DNA from 2 places in the Exiguobacterium sp. HSB13 genome. Region 2 is predicted to be linked to the other one. Evidence: predicted binding sites of a transcription regulator. Region 2 holds the regulator's gene; the other holds the start of a gene.
What was found. Region 2 encodes Rex, which represses fermentation and respiration genes when NADH is low (regulators of the CRP and FNR family bind a similar motif). Its sites were predicted from a motif close to TTGTGAAATATTTCACAA; they were not measured.

Region 1 (5,391 bases), on a different contig from region 2:
CTTCTCGAAGAAAGAATATATCATCCTCGAAGGTCGGTTTGCCTTAACAGAGGGTGACCCAGCACTAATCAAGGAAGTCATGGATGATTTGACGCATAAGCGAGAAACGAAACAACCACTCGAGTATCCTTCTTGTGGTAGCGTCTTTAAACGTCCAGAAGGCTATTTTGCAGGGAAACTGATTCAAGATAGCAACTTACAGGGAACACGCATCGGTGGCGCTGAAGTGTCGAAGAAACACGCTGGCTTCATCGTCAACGTCGAGAATGCATCAGCATCCGACTATATCGCGCTCATTCGTCATGTCCAAGAAACCGTTCAAGAAAAATTCGGTATCTTACTTGAGACAGAAGTGAAAATCATCGGTGAAGAAGCATAATCAATCATTTTACGAAAAAGGTGAGCTCCGTATTCGGACTCACCTTTTTGTTCGTTTAGATCGACCAGTTTCCGTCACGCATGACTGATTCACGCGTTCCGTCCGCAAGTTCTCCTTCAATCGATAGATCCGCGGATCCAATCATGAAGTCGACATGCGTCATCGAGTCGTTCGCACCCTGTGCTTCTAGTTCTTCTGCTGAAAGGCTTGGACCATTTTCGAGACATGTCGAGTACGCACGACCAATCGCTAAGTGGCATGAAGCATTTTCATCAAACAATGTATTATAGAATAGGATACCCGAGTCAGAAATCGGCGAACGGTGCGGTACGAGCGCAACTTCTCCGAGATAACGTGCACCTTCATCAAGTGAAATCAAGTCATCTAGTGCTTCTTGACCCTGTTTTGCTTCCGCTTTAACGATTTTTCCGTTCTCGAACCAGAGTGTGAACTCATCAATCAAGTTCCCACTATAGCTAAGTGGTTTTGTGCTCGAGACGTGCCCGTTGACGCCTGTCTTTTTCGGTAACGTGAATACTTCTTCTGTCGGCAGATTCGCGATGAAATCAACACCATCTGCATTCGGACCACCGCCACCTAACCAAACGTGACGTTCTGGTAATTCGATTGATAATTCTGTTCCTGGGGCTGTGTAGTGCAATGTTTTGTATTTCTTCTCTGTCAGGAATTTTGCTTTTGAACGCAGATTTTGATCGTGATCCGCCCATGCAGCGACCGGATCCGCTTGATCGGCACGTGTTGCTTTTAAAATAGCTGACCAGAGCTCTTCAACTGGCTCACTTGAATCAGGGAATACTTTCTTCGCCCAGCTTTCAGAAGGTGCTGCTACGACACACCAGCTGACATTGTCACTCATGACGAACTTCCGCCAATTAGCGAGAGCGACACCGGCTGCTTTATTCGCACGTGCGATTCGACTTGAATCAACGCCATTCAATAAATCTGGATCTTCACTGACGACCGATAAGAACGCTGTCTTTTCTTCTGCCAGTTGGTCGTAACGTGCTTTTAACCAATCCGGGAACGTATCAAACGACTCTTCCGGTGCATCGAAATAACGGATTTTCGTCATCTCATCATCTGACCATTGTACATATACTTGCGTAGCTCCTACTTCGTAGGCAACACGCGTGATTTCACGAACGAGCGGCAAATTTTCGATTCCTGCACGCACCTCGAGTTGTTGTCCTGGTTGTAGATTAATTCCAGTACGCACGGCTAAAGACGCGTATTGTTGTAATTCTGCTTGTGTCGGCATTATGTAATCCCCTTTCTTGTATCTTTATTTTCACGAAATAGTTGCAATTTTGCAAGAAATAAGGCGAAACTAGAAGGAGAATAGAAGGAGGCATCACCATGGAATTTACACCCGGAGATTTTAAATCGGCTTATACGTATTTTCACCGACAGGCACTCGACCTCGTTGGGGATGAAAAAGCACAACAAGAATTGTTAGTTCGAGCAGAAGTCGGACTTGCGCACTTGACGCAAGATATCGCGTCTACAGAAAGCTCGGACATCGAACGCGAGGCAGAACTCGTCCTTTATTTTCAATTAAAACAACTGCTTGAAATGCTTCGTGCTCTCTATCAGAAAAAATTTGAAATGCATGCGGAACAGGAACAATTATTGTTGACGGCCGTTCTGTACTTCACGTCTCCTGTTGACGCCTTACCGGACGATAACGTCCTCGGGCTCTTTGATGACGCACAAATCGTCGAAACGATCTATGAAGAACTCGCAGCAGACGTCGATCGCTTTCAACATATGGAATAAAAATAGGCAGCTGTCGCAACAGCTGCCCTTTTTTATGCGTTTTGCTTCGAAGCGATATGAACCGGTGCCGTAGATTGACGTGATTCATCCACCTCTAGTTTTTCTTTATTCAACCACGTATAAATCATTCCCATGAAGACTGCTCCACCAATGATGTTACCAGCTAAAGCCGGTAACAGATTGTGCATCGCTCCTGCAAATGTGATCGTATCCGGGTGTGGTACGACTAATGCAATAGAGAACAATGCCATATTGGCGATGACATGATCAAATCCCGATGCGAAGAATACTGCAACAAGTACCATCATCATCATGATTTGCGCCAACTCATTCTTCATATTCTTTGGAATGAAAATCGCTAAACAGACCATCCAGTTACAGAAGATTGCCCGCGTGAAAATTTCCCACGTCGTATGATGAATTTTCGTTTCCGATACCGCAAACAACCAATTGTTCATACCAAGCTCTTGTATGATTCCTGTTTGGGAAAAGAGTAGCGCAAACGCCAATCCTCCAAGTCCATTTCCGATTAGACAGATTAACCAGACCTTCATCGTATCCATCTTCGTCGTATAGCCGCGCATCGTCGCCGTCGTGAAATACATCGTATTTCCTGTGAACAGCTCTGCCCCACCGTAAACGATCAAGACAAGTGCCACTCCGAAGGTCAGTCCACCGACAAGTGTCGCAACAGGTGACTCCGCCATATATAGACCGTTAATTGCTTTTAAGGTAAAAATAATTGCAAATCCAATGAAAATCCCCGCTAGCATGGCACGAACTAAATACTCGAGAGGACGCATTTGTAGCATGCGCGTCGACTTGATTGCTTTATTCCGTAATCCTTCTAATGCTTCTACCTCGTTCATCGTAGAAACCTCTCTTTCTTTTGTTCAACACTTCACAATGTTTGTTCATTTATTATCATACTTCCATCTTAAAAGATGTTCAAGTATTGAATAGACCTGTTTTATCGTTTTTATAAAAGAACGAGATGTAAACGATATCATTGTGTCGAGATTGTGAAAAATGCCTTTTCTTGCTTTATACAACTAATTAGTTTGAATTCGTAGTCGTGATGCGAAGCGTTCAAAGAAAGTATTTCGTCTTGATTCATCAAGCACATAGCCATCAATGACGACACGATTAAAGCGTCTAGAAGACGAAGTAGCTCGTTCGATATCGGTCGGAGTATAGGCGTCGAATGTTTTCCGGTCCATCGTAAAATCTGCACCTGAATACGGATCCGTGTAGTGAATTTCCAGGTCAGTTAAATCAGGAATCGTTGAAAATAAAACAAGCGTATGATGCATCAGAACTTTAGATAATCGAGCCTTTAAAAAATCCTGATTCACTTGTAGTGTCCCAGTATCGGTACCGATCCAAGCTTGTCGCTCTTTTCCTGTCACTTCATAGGCAAGACGTAACGATTCTCCTTCAACATCTACCTGTTTTAATTCTGATGAGAACGGAAGTTGTTCGGCTAGTTGACGAACCGCTACCGTATTCGTCATCGAGGCCCCCACTTGTCTCGCTACAAGATCACCATCATGCCAAATGGATGATTGATTTTTTTCGTTGGGTTGTTCAAAAAGACGAATTCCAACTAGTATTCCTAAGCAGATACAACCAAGAATCCATAACATTTTCTTCATTTTCATCACCTTCCTAAAAAAACGTACCCTTTTTCATCTTTTTTTCATAAGAAGGGTTGAAATTTTATGCATATGAGCGTACTCTTGCAGGCAGATACTCACAGAAGGAGGAGCATGAGGTCACTCATCATATTGCCATGACTACAACACACCCACAGAAAAAGAGAGTTGAAAAAATCAGTTTCTTAATCATTGGTACGTTGCTGTATTCCCTTTACATCAGCCTACTACTATCTCCAAATGATATCGGATCAGGTGGTATCATGGGGATCACGCTCATTATTCAAGAGCTCTTCCACACGCCAATCGGATTAACGCAATTGCTCTTAAACATTCCCCTCTTCCTTTTAGGTTTCCGTTTCCTGCGCAAACGATTCATGTTCTTATCTGGAATTATCGTCATTGCTTCTTCCTTTTTAATTGACTGGATCCCTACTCAAATCGTTCCGGAATCTCTAAATGATCCGCTCGTCGCTTCTATCTTTGCTGGTCTAGTTTCTGGTCTCGCAATGGCATTGATCTTCTTCGGTGGTGCTTCAACTGGAGGGCTTGATATTCTTGGAAAGTTTTTCTTTGCTCGTTTTCATAACTGGCCACTTCCTCGTATATTTCTGATGCAAGATCTTGTCATCTACATCCTAGTATGGTGGGTCTTTGATCTTAAACATGTTATGTACGCTCTCATCATGAGCTTTGTTCGCGCCAAAGCCCTTCAGACGGTTTACAGCTTCTATTCTGCTTCTAAGCAATGTATCATCATTTGTGAGAAAGCAGATGAAATCAATGAAGTCATCACAAAAGAACTCGGACGTGGCGTCACGATTCTTGATGCACGTGGGGGATACTCCAACCGAACGAAAAAAATGGTCTATGTCGTCGTTCAAAATAACGAAATCGTCCGTTTGCAAGAAATCGTCTCTTCTGTCGAACCGAATGCATTCGTTACATTCTCGGAAATCCACATGGTTTTCGGAAACTACAAGGAACATTCGTATTCGTTTTAACATCAAGCGCAGCTTAGCTGTGCTTTTTTTATCTTCTTAAAACAGCTTCTCGTATTGCATCATCTTTCCTGCTTTTTTATTAGTATTATTCACTTTTTCGATCATTATCCCTATTCAAAAAATAGACAGGCTTCACTTTTTTTACGATAGTCGTTAAGCTTATGACATGTCTTTTATTTAAAGGAATGATTGCATGCACTCTCTTTGGCGTCAGCGTATTCTGCTGATTTTCTTGGTCAGCTTATTCGCCTCTATCCCGATCATCTATGCGTTATCCGGTTATCGGACGATTGCAACGATGACCGAGCAAATGAAGGATCATGATATACCGTTAATCAATCAGGTAGATCAGTTGGTCGAACACAATCGAGATCGTGCCAATGCGGTTCGTGGTCTCTTATTGTATGAAGATAATCGTTATATCGAACAATATTACTTTTCAACGTCTAAAATTCATGATTTGCGCAATAGTCTGAACCAATCGTCGACTACCCCAGGGACGATTAAAGATCTCCTTCGCCGCAACAATGTCTGGGAGTCCGAGATTGAACGCGTG
Region 2 (5,391 bases):
TATATTTTCCTTGATCGAGTTGCGGACGCGACGTGTTCATCAAGATGTTCTTCGCGAGCTTAACGCGTGTCGCACCGTCGACTTTGAAGTCCTTCGCGATTCGTTGCATGACGAGTGCCGTTCCACCAGCAACGTGTGGTGCCGCCATCGATGTCCCACTCATGACGCCATACTCGTTATCGTTGAGCGTTGAGTAGATTTTTCCACCTGGTGCCGTGATTTCTGGCTTGAAGTCAAGGCTTGGTGTGACACCCCAAGACGTAAAGTCAGACATTTGTCCTGCGACCGGGTTATCTGCTGAGACTGCTTTTCCGTCGAACGTGACAGCGATTGCCTTGCCCTCTTTTGCTTTTGCTTCAAGATCGTTTCCGTCTGCGATGCTGAGTGTGACGAGTGGAATCGTCGGATTGTTGAGCGCCATACTGACGTAATCCCCATGATCAACTCGACCGCGGACGATGACACCTGCTGCCCCTTGCTTCTCAGCTTCTGCTTGGATCATACCGTAGTTGAAACCACCGTTACGCACGACGAAGACGACTTTCCCTTTGACGTCTTTGCCTTCGTAGTTCGAAGCTTGACCGTCACCGACATAGACGACATCCTTCTTCTCTTTATCGAAGACGGCAATCGGATTCGGTGAATCTTGTTTTTGGTATGCCAAATAACCAGCATCCTGACCGTCGATCGTCAGTGCCATGCCTTCGAGTGTCAATTTCGTATTTTCGAGTGATGCGACTTGGAGTGCTTGGCTTGTTAAACCTGGGGCACCGACGACACCGATATCCGGGTTCGCTGTGTACGGGTTACCTGCACCATGACCTGCGAATGCCGAGTTACCAGCAGAAATCGCACACAAGATGCCGTTGTTCATCGCGTTGACGATTGCGCGTTGTTCTGGATCATCTGCATTGACGAACGATGCCGTCGAACCGAGACTCATGTTGATGACATCTGCTCCGAGTGCAATCGCATCATCAATCGCTTTAATGTAGATATCGCTGAATGTCGATGGCATTCCTGGATCGTTTCCGAAGACTTTCATCGCGAGGAGTTGTGTTTCCGGTGCGACCCCTTTGATACCACCGTTTGCTTCATCGCCGTTTGCTCCGACCGTACCCGCGACGTGCATCCCGTGCATCGATGCGCCCGCACCTAAATCACGGATTTCGCTATCGTGATCGGCATAGTTATAGCCATACGGTACTTTTTCCGTGAAGTACTTTCCTTTTAAGCCTTTTGTTTCTTTCGCACTATCGACTTTTGAAGAAGTCAAATCGATCTTCGTCTCTGGGCTCAAGACCATGTCCTTATGCGACGGATCGATTCCTGTATCGATGACGGCAACGATCGTTCCTTCCCCTTTAAAACCATAGTCCTGCCATGTTTCCTTCGCATTGACCATGTCCTTGCTGTACAGCATGTCTGGCTTTGCACCTTTAGCAACTTCCGGACGCGCGTATTCATGGGCGATATGTACGCTCTTGACTCCGCTCAGTTGTTTAATGTCTTCGATGTCCCCGAACTTGACTTCACCACTGAATCCATTGATGACGGTTGTGAAGCTTTCCTTATATGTAACGGGAATCGCCTTTTTAGCGATGGCTGACTTGACTGATTTTTGGACGTTGACGAGGCGATCTTTGATCGACTCTTTTTCGGCATTGCTCAATGTGCTATACCGCTTGTTTTGAGCCTGGGCGATTTGAATCGCCGGCTTCTCTTCCATCTCGATGACGACACGGACTTTATCCGATTGTTTGTAGTTCTTCTCTTGCCCCGATTTCTTCAGCGAGAGCGCTTGCGGTTTTTGACCCGTTGCTTTGTCTTGCGACGACAGTGCACCTTGCGCACTGACTAGATTGGAAGACGTCATTAAGACGGCTGCCATAAGTGCAATCTTCTTCTTCATGCGTTCGTTTTCCCCTTTTCTGTAAAACCATAGTAGTACTACTGATAAAACAGTTAAACGAAAATTCTGTATATTTAGTTTAATGAATTTAATGGAAATAAACAATTTATATCTGTCTATTTTTTTAATTTATTTGTTTTTCATGACATTTTATATTTTTAAGGAATTTAACTGGGAGTAAAATAAAAACTCCTCGACGCCTCGAGGAGTTGGATATTTGGTATTGGTGGAGACTATCGGGATCGAACCGACGACCTTTTGGCTGCCAGCCAAACGCTCTCCCAGCTGAGCTAAGCCCCCATGAATTATCTTTAGTATACGCATCACTAACTGCTTTATCAATATAAAAAGAACGCTTTCACAAAAAAGAATCCCTTCCAAAAATCGTCGGAAGGAATTCACGATTCATTTATTCAATTCACGCATCAAATCCGCCTGTCGTTCAAGCTCTGCCTGTTGCTCGAGGATCAAGACCTTTTTGTACGTCCGCGCAGAAATCAAGATACTGATCTCATAGAGAACGAACAATGGAACCGAGATCATCAAGTGTGACGTCACGTCCGGCGGTGCGATCAATGCCGCAACGACGAACAGCGCAAAGTACGCATATTTCCGATTCTTTCGCATGAAATATGGCGTCACGAGACCAAGACGTGTCAGGAACATCGTCACGACCGGCAATTGGAACAGAAGACCAAACGGCATCGTCAAGCGGATTAAGAAACTGAAGTAGTTCTCGACTCCAATGACTTGTTCGATTCCGAGCTCTTTCCCGAGATCCGTTGAGACTTCAAGCAAGAAGGGAAGCAACCAGAAATACGAGAAGGCTACGCCAGCCAAAAATAGAAAGAAGATGACCGGAATATACGTCAATGTCGCTTTTTGCTCCTTGTCATAAAGTCCTGGTCGAACGAATGCCCAGAGTTGATACATCCAGAACGGTGACGCTAAAATCAGCGCAATGATGAACGCAAGATTCAAATACAACATTAAAGGATCGGCGACGTTGAAGGCATTCAAACCGATGCCGAGCTCTTTTAAGTCCGCTTGCAAGAAGCGAACGAGCGGTCGGACGAGCGGAAATGCGACAGCGAACAGGACGACGACGATGATAAGCGACCAGACGATCCGCTTGCGCAGTTCGTCAAGGTGCGACGTCATGCTTTGCTCTTGATCAACCGTCATGATTCAATCACTTCTCTTTCGGTTCGTCCTTTTTATCGTCGTCCATGATGCCGTTCGTGGCATTCTTGAACTCTTTCAATGTCTGACCCGCAGCGCGTCCGAATTCTGGTAACTTCTTCGGTCCGAAGATGATCAACGCGACGACCGCGATTAATCCAATGCTCGCTGGTCCGATACCTAGTGTGAGCGGGATAAGGTTTTCCATTATGATTTCACTCCTTCAGCTGATTGCGAATAATGCTTCATGAAATAAACTAACGACTGCAACTCGATCGATAAATCGATGTGATGGACCCGGACGCTCGCTGGCACGTTCAACCGCGCTGGCGTAAAGTTCAGGATGCCTGTCACACCATACTCGACTAACTCATCCGCTACTGACTGTGCGAACTGCGATGGAACCGTCAAGATGGCAACATCGACCTGATTCGCTTCGATTTGTTCTTTCATGTCCGAAACATGATAGATTGGAACGTCATGCGTCGTTGTTCCGACCTTCTCTTCGTCCGCATCAAACGCAACGACTATCCGAGTACTATTATTCTTTAAAAAGTTATAATTTGCAAACGCTGTTCCGAGATGACCGACCCCGATTAAGGCAACATTCGTCACCTCATCTTGATTCAAGGTTTTGCGGAAAAACGTTAAGAGATGTTGAACGTTATATCCATACCCCTTCTTCCCTAATGCCCCAAAGTAGGAAAAATCGCGACGAATCGTTGCTGAATCAACCTTCACCGCCTCGCTTAACTCAGCAGAAGAGACGCGGAGCTTGCCTGAATTGTATAAACTTTGGATGAAGCGATAATATAGCGGCAACCGTTTTGCTGTCGCTTGTGGAATTTTTGTGTCTGGTCCATTCATCCTGCAGTTCCCCCTTCGGCCACATCCATCGTGGCACCCAAATCTTTGCAAAAAGCTTTCTACTCTCCTTGATTGTAAACCACTTCACATAGAGTCACAAATAATATATTCCGCAGGACCTCGCGCTTTTGTTCGTGATAGACTAAAGGGTGGAAGGATGGATGGAAATGATACTCTTACAAGTCAATCAACTCTCGAAATCATTCGGCGTCGAGCCGATTTTAGAAAATATCAAACTGGAAGTACAAGAGCGGGATCGGATTGCGCTCGTCGGACGAAACGGTGCCGGTAAATCGACCTTGCTCAAAATCATCGCTGGTGAACTCAGTCATGACTCGGGCGACATCATGAAAGGCAAGGATGTCAAAATCGGTTATCTTGCACAAGACAGTGGTCTCGAATCGAATGAGACGATCTGGAACGAGATGCTGACCGTCTTTGAACATCTACAGGAACAAGAACGGACACTGCGCCGGATGGAAATCGAAATGGGCATGGAGCATATCTTGAACGACCCGGTCGCTTACGATCGTCTCTTGAAGACATACGATCAAGCACAACACGACTTCTCAGAAGCCGGTGGTTATCAGTTCGAAGCGAATATCCGCTCCGTCCTGCACGGCATGCGCTTTTATCCGGATGATTACTCGCGCCGGATTCAGACATTATCCGGTGGTCAACGGACACGACTCGCCTTAGCGAAGATGCTTCTGCAAGCACCAGAGCTCCTCATTCTTGATGAGCCGACCAACCACCTTGATATCGATACACTCGCTTGGCTCGAAAGTTACCTCGGCGGTTATCGTGGCGCCGTCCTGATCGTCTCACACGACCGGTACTTCCTCGACCAAGTCGTCAATGTCGTCTATGAGCTGTCGCGCAATGTCTGTCGTAAGTTCACCGGGAACTACACGAAGTACTTGGAACAAAAAGCGGCCTTGTACGATCAAGAAATGAAACAGTTCGAACAGCAACAAGAAGAAATCGCGAAGATGCAGGACTTCATTCAACGCAACATCGCCCGGGCGACGACGACAAAACGTGCCCAAAGTGTCCGGAAACGGCTCGAGAAGGTCGACCGACTCGACCGACCAGATGGGGATGAACGTAGCACGGTCCTGTCCTTCCCGATTGAAAAACAGAGCGGGAACGATGTTCTTCAAGTCAATCAACTGGCGATTGGTTACGAAGAAGCTGTCTCAAAAGACATCACGTTCCGCTTGCAACGCGGTGAATCACTGGCACTCGTCGGACCAAACGGAATCGGAAAGTCGACGCTCTTGAAAGTTCTCGTCGGTCGCTTACGCCCCCTATTCGGTGATTTCCGATTCGGAACCGGCGTCTCGATCGGATATTACGATCAAGAGCAGGCGGAACTCAATGACCGGAACCGTGTCATCGATGAGATTTGGAACGAATGGCCATTGATG

Region 1: a site for Rex is predicted at 3,066-3,083, ahead of ACZGCQ_RS15385 (formate/nitrite transporter family protein). Genes of this name have one in related genera too.

Annotation. Positions count from the first base shown of each region.
Region 1 covers NZ_JBUZOM010000004.1:106,553-111,943, reverse strand. Annotated here, with positions in the region: gene murB (UDP-N-acetylmuramate dehydrogenase) at 1-379, shown strand, start outside; gene ACZGCQ_RS15395 (aminopeptidase) at 435-1,658, opposite strand; gene ACZGCQ_RS15390 (YkvA family protein) at 1,757-2,176, shown strand; gene ACZGCQ_RS15385 (formate/nitrite transporter family protein) at 2,209-3,045, opposite strand; gene ACZGCQ_RS15380 (hypothetical protein) at 3,229-3,690, opposite strand; gene ACZGCQ_RS15375 (YitT family protein) at 3,969-4,835, shown strand; gene ACZGCQ_RS15370 (CHASE3 domain-containing protein) at 5,029-5,391, shown strand, end outside.
Region 2 covers NZ_JBUZOM010000001.1:2,238,010-2,243,400, forward strand. Annotated here, with positions in the region: gene ACZGCQ_RS11665 (S8 family serine peptidase) at 1-1,912, opposite strand, end outside; tRNA gene ACZGCQ_RS11670 (tRNA-Ala) at 2,137-2,212, opposite strand; gene tatC (twin-arginine translocase subunit TatC) at 2,318-3,097, opposite strand; gene ACZGCQ_RS11680 (twin-arginine translocase TatA/TatE family subunit) at 3,105-3,302, opposite strand; gene ACZGCQ_RS11685 (redox-sensing transcriptional repressor Rex) at 3,302-3,961, opposite strand; gene ACZGCQ_RS11690 (ATP-binding cassette domain-containing protein) at 4,129-5,391, shown strand, end outside.